DNA from 2 places in the Dermacoccus sp. BD5 genome. Region 1 is predicted to be linked to the other one. Evidence: predicted binding sites of a transcription regulator. Region 1 holds the regulator's gene; the other holds the start of a gene.
What was found. Region 1 encodes LexA, which represses DNA repair genes until DNA is damaged. Its sites were predicted from a motif close to TCGAACANNTGTTCGA; they were not measured.
Positions count from the first base shown of each region.

Region 2: a site for LexA is predicted at 1,233-1,248, ahead of NQ706_RS04035 (HNH endonuclease signature motif containing protein). Genes of this name have one in related genera too.

Region 1 covers NZ_JANJER010000001.1:194,369-196,826, reverse strand. Annotated here, with positions in the region: gene NQ706_RS00825 (Sir2 family NAD-dependent protein deacetylase) at 1-810, shown strand, start outside; gene lexA (transcriptional repressor LexA) at 901-1,617, opposite strand; gene NQ706_RS00815 (LysM peptidoglycan-binding domain-containing protein) at 1,955-2,383, shown strand.
Region 2 covers NZ_JANJER010000003.1:174,644-177,101, reverse strand. Annotated here, with positions in the region: gene NQ706_RS04040 (NAD(P)H-binding protein) at 239-919, shown strand; gene NQ706_RS04035 (HNH endonuclease signature motif containing protein) at 1,259-2,458, shown strand, end outside.

The DNA.
Region 1 (2,458 bases):
GATTTCGTGCGCGCGGGAGGGCTCTTCGTCCTCACCGGCGCCGGCATCTCGACCGAATCCGGCATCCCGGACTACCGGCGCCCCGACGGCACGCGCCGCACGGTTCCCATGACATACCAACAGTTCCTCGCCACCCACGAGGCGCGTCAACGGTACTGGGCGCGCAGTGCCGTCGGCTGGGAGATCTTCGACGCGGCGGAACCCAACGTCGGGCACGTCGCGCTGGCGCGACTGCAGGGTGGCGGCCTCGTCGATCACCTCGTGACGCAGAACGTCGACGGCCTTCATGCGCGTGCCGGTGCCCGCGACGTCACCGAGCTGCATGGGTCGCTCGAGCACGTCGTCTGCGTCGCGTGCGGGACGCGGGAAGGGCGCCGTGGCTTCCAGGTACGCCTGCGCGAACTCAACCCCCAGCTGCCGACGCAGGCGCGCCTGCTCGCCGACGGCGACGCGGACGTCGCGGCCGAGCTGGAGCGCGGTGTCATCGTGCCCGCGTGCCTGCGCTGCACGGCCACGACGGTCAAGCCGGACGTCGTCATGTTCGGTGAGTCCGTCGCTCCTGAGGTCGTGGAGGCGCAGATGCGGGCAGTGGAACGCTGCCGGGGCGTGCTCGTGCTCGGCAGTTCGCTCAAGGTGATGTCAGGTTACCGGTTCGTGCTCGCCGCCCTCAAGCAGCAGAAGCCGGTCGCCCTCGTCGGGCTCGGCGCGATGCGTGGCGAGGAGCGGGTCGACCTCGTCGTGCGCGAACCCCTCGGCCCGACCCTCACCGCCGTGTGCGACGCGCTGAGGCTCGACCTGGCGCCGTCCTGACGTCTCGGCGTCGAACGTCGGGGCGCAGAAGGGGCTGAGAGTCGAGCTGAAACCACACGCTGGAGCGACCCGCGCGGCGCGGCCAGCGCCTCAGATGCTGCGCAGGACGGCCGTGACCTTGCCCATGATGCTCGCGTGGTCGCCGTCGATCGGGGAGTAGGCCTCGTTCGCGGGCATGAGCCACGTCTTGCCCTCGCTGCGGCGCAACGTCTTGACCGTGGCCTCCGAGTCGAGCAGTGCCGCGACGATCTCCCCATTGGCGGCGTCGGCCTGGCGTCGCACGACGACCCAGTCGCCCTCGCAGATGGCCGCATCGATCATCGAGTCGCCGACGACGCGCAGCAGGAACAGCTCGCCGTCACCGACGATCTGACGCGGTAGCGGGAAAACGTCCTCGACGGCCTGCTCGGCGAGGATCGGGCCACCGGCCGCGATGCGGCCGACGACCGGCACGTATGACGGCGTGGGTCGCTCGTCGCCCGAGCCCGTCTCGTCGTGCTGCGACTCGGATAGCGCAGACACGGCGTTGCCGCGGTAGCCGCGGGTCGCCGCACCCGAGTCGGGGGAGACGACCTCCATGGCGCGCGGGCGGTTCGGGTCGCGGCGCAGGTATCCCTTGCGCTCAAGCGCGGCGAGCTGATGGGCCACCGAACTCGGGCTCGTCAGACCGACGGCCTCGCCGATCTCACGCAGGCTCGGGGGGTAGCCGCGCTCGTCGACGGAACGTCGGATCACGGTGAGCACCTTGTGCTGGCGTGGCGTCAGCTTGCCCGGCGTGCGCTCCTGCATCGAATGAACGTCACCCATGGTGTGACCCCTCCTGTTCCTCGTCGCACGTCGGTGGTCGCGGTGGCGACACGTGCACCCTCCGGCGGGACGGAAATGCCCGCCATGACGGGGTTGTCGGTGCGCGGTGCTTGTGTATCTGACATCACCCACAGTACGCGGTGTCGCACACAGTTTTCAAAAATGTGTACGAAGAAATCCGTGCGCGCCGTTCGAAAGCACGTTCGGGTGTCGTACAGTTGTTCTATCGCACGCGTGTTCGATCGGTCCCTCCGGGCTGACCGGGTCGCGTGAGGAAGCCACACCGGTGACGGTGTGGCGGCGCCTCGGAGGTGTCCCGAGAGAAGGAGTGGTTTCGATGGTTGCTTCGAGTACTGCAGTTCGACGTGAGCCCGTGCTGGGTTCGGGTGTCGACGTGCGCCGCGTGGCGCGGGTCGACGCTGCGGCATCCCGCTCGCACCTCCACCTCGTGCCCACGGGTGGCGCGGTGCAGGTCGTCACGAACTCTCAGAGCGTTCGTTTCGCCCGTCGTCGCTTCACGGCCGTGTGCGTGGCTCTCGTCGTCGTGGCGGGTGCCATCCTCGCGGGCCGGGCGATGGCGAGCGGTGTCGACGGTACGCAGCGCCACGAGGTCACCGTTCGCGCGGGGGAGACGCTTTCGCAGATCGCAGCGCGTGAGATGCCGGGCGTGCGCAACGACCAGGCGGTCGTCGCGATCGAGCACGAGAGCAACCTCGGCTCGTCGCAGGTGCAGGCCGGCCAGAAGGTGATCATCCCCGCACCGTGAAGTGTGACGATCGCCATCGTCGGCTTCGAGGGTTCGAGGGGGCGTGAGTCGCCCCCCCCCCCCCGGCTGGCGCAG
Region 2 (2,458 bases), on a different contig from region 1:
ACCGCGTCGGACGGATCGCGGCCCCGTGGCAAGACGCATGGCGAGATCCGCCACAGAGCACCATCGGCCCGTCTGGAGCAGACCCAACGATTCGAGGGTACGCGACGAAGGACTCGCGACGGGCTCGTGGGGCGTGCGTTCATTGTCGTGCGAGATGAGGACCGGAACCGTCTGCATCTGGTCCTAGCGTCATTCCACGAGGGCGCGGGCACACCGCCGCTCAGGAAAACGGTGATCGATGCGCATCGCCATCACGACACCCAATGGAAACGTGGGTCGCCACCTGATTCGTATGCTCGTCCGAGTCGGGGTGCGGCCCGTGCTCTTGGCACGGCATCCCGCGCAGATCGCGCGGGAACTGCGCCCCCTCGTCGACACCGTCGAGGCGGATTCGCTGGACCGCGACGAGGTCGTTGCCGCGACTCGCGCGATTGATGCCGTGTACTGGGTGAATCCGAGCCCGATGACCGCTGATCCGCTCGCTGAGCATGCTCGGGCGAGCGAGGCAATCGTGGGTGCCGTCCGCGCGAACGGCATCAGGCGCGTCGTGTTCCACAGCAGCGTGGGGGCAGAGAAGCGCCACTGTGTGGGAGGGATCGACGGCCTTGCCGCGACGGAGTTGTCGCTCGACGCGCTCGACGTCGACGTCACGCACCTGCGTTGCGGTTGTTTCTTCTCCAACCTCACGCGGGACGTGGCGGCGATCCGCCAGGGCGAAATCGACACGGTGCTCCGGGTTGATCACGCATTGAGATGGGTGGCGCCGCGCGACGTCGCCGAGATGGCGGCACTCTGCCTTCTTGACGAGGGGTGGCAGGCGCGTCATGTCCGAGCGGTTCACGGGCCGCGGGATCTCTCGTGGCGCGACGTCACGCGCATTCTCTTCGACCACGTGGGAAATGCGGTGGCGGCGCGCTAGATCAGCGATGCGGACATGATGTCCCGCTACCTGGGGCCGGGCTCGCCCGTGGTCTCGCGCAGGCGCTACTGGGGATGAGCACCGGAATCCGCGATGATTTCCGTCCCGAGCAGGGGCGGACCCCCGCCACCACGACGCCGACGCAGCTCGCGGGCTGGGTGTACGACGAGTTGCTGCCGATCATGGGTGCGTGACGATCGGGTTGGGCAGTCGCGTTTGAGGATCAGCGTTGGAAGCGCCGCCGGCGCCCGCGCGGGCGTGGTCAGTGAGAGCCGGCTCAATGGATCTTTCATGTGACGGAGCCTACCCCTATTCGAACATGTGTGCGATAATTGGGTCATGGAAATGCTAGAGATGACAGACGCGGCGAACATCCTCGCGCGTCTCTCTGAGCTGCCCGGTGAGGCTGTCCTGGCCGTTTGGGGCGAGCTGACGACGCGGGTCGCAGAGGAGGTTCTCACCGATCCGGCATCGCTCGTTCCGCTCACCGATGGAGGCGCGAGCCTGGACGGTCGGTTGGACGCCCTGATGAGTCACCGTCGCCACCTCGAACGCGCTGCGGCGCTCACACAACGTGTTGCACGCAGCGCCGAAGCGGTCACGCACATGCTGGCCTCCGAACACCATGACAGTGTGCGTCGCCACGACGTCCTCAGCGGCGAGGCGATGGGTGAGGGCGCGTCCGAGGATTCTCGGGCCTACGACGTCGAGGCCGGCGAGTTCGCGGCCTCAGCGCTCGGCGGCGCACTCGGGCTGACGGCGCCCGCCGCCCGGGCGATGGCGGCGGGGGCTTCGACGCTGCGTGCGCGCCATCCCGGCCTGCTGGCGGCCTCGGCACGCGGAGACGGCTCCGTGCGGGTGGCGGCGATGCTGGCGGGGGAGCTCGCGCACCTCGAGGCGGACGCTGCGCGCTCCGTGGCACAGATGCTCATCGACAGCGGAGATCATCGACGCGCTCACCGGGCGGCGCGGCGGGCGTGCCGCAAGACCCTGCGTCGGCTCGGTCTCACTCGCCCTGCCGACGAGGTCGAGGTGGAGTCGACGCGCGGGGTGTGGTTCGAGCCGCACCTCGAGTTCGAGTCGCTGTGCACGATGACAGCCGTTCTCGACACCTACGACGCCACGGCCATCCAGGCCGTGATGGAGGAACGTGCGCGGCGCCTGCAGGAGAACTCTGCCCCCGGCGCTCGGCTTTTCGTCGGCGCAGCGCGGGCTGACGCGCTCACCGACCTCATCCTCGAGAATTGCACCGTGACGGCCACGCTGAACCTGCAGGTGCCGATCATCGCGCGACCTCCCGACCCGTCGAGATCCACGGGCGTCCCGGACGCGGAGGACGTGTCCGACCTTGACGCGAGGGTCCCTCGGCCCGCCACTGGAGTGCCGCCGGGTCATTCCCCGGCGTCGCCCGCAACGTCGTCGATGGTCCTGGGTGCCTGTGGCGTGCGCGGCGTCGGTGTTCTTTCTGCTGGCGTCGTCGCCCGCCTCGCCGCTACGGCTGGTGTGGGATTCACGGCGACGCTCGCGTCGCACCACGGG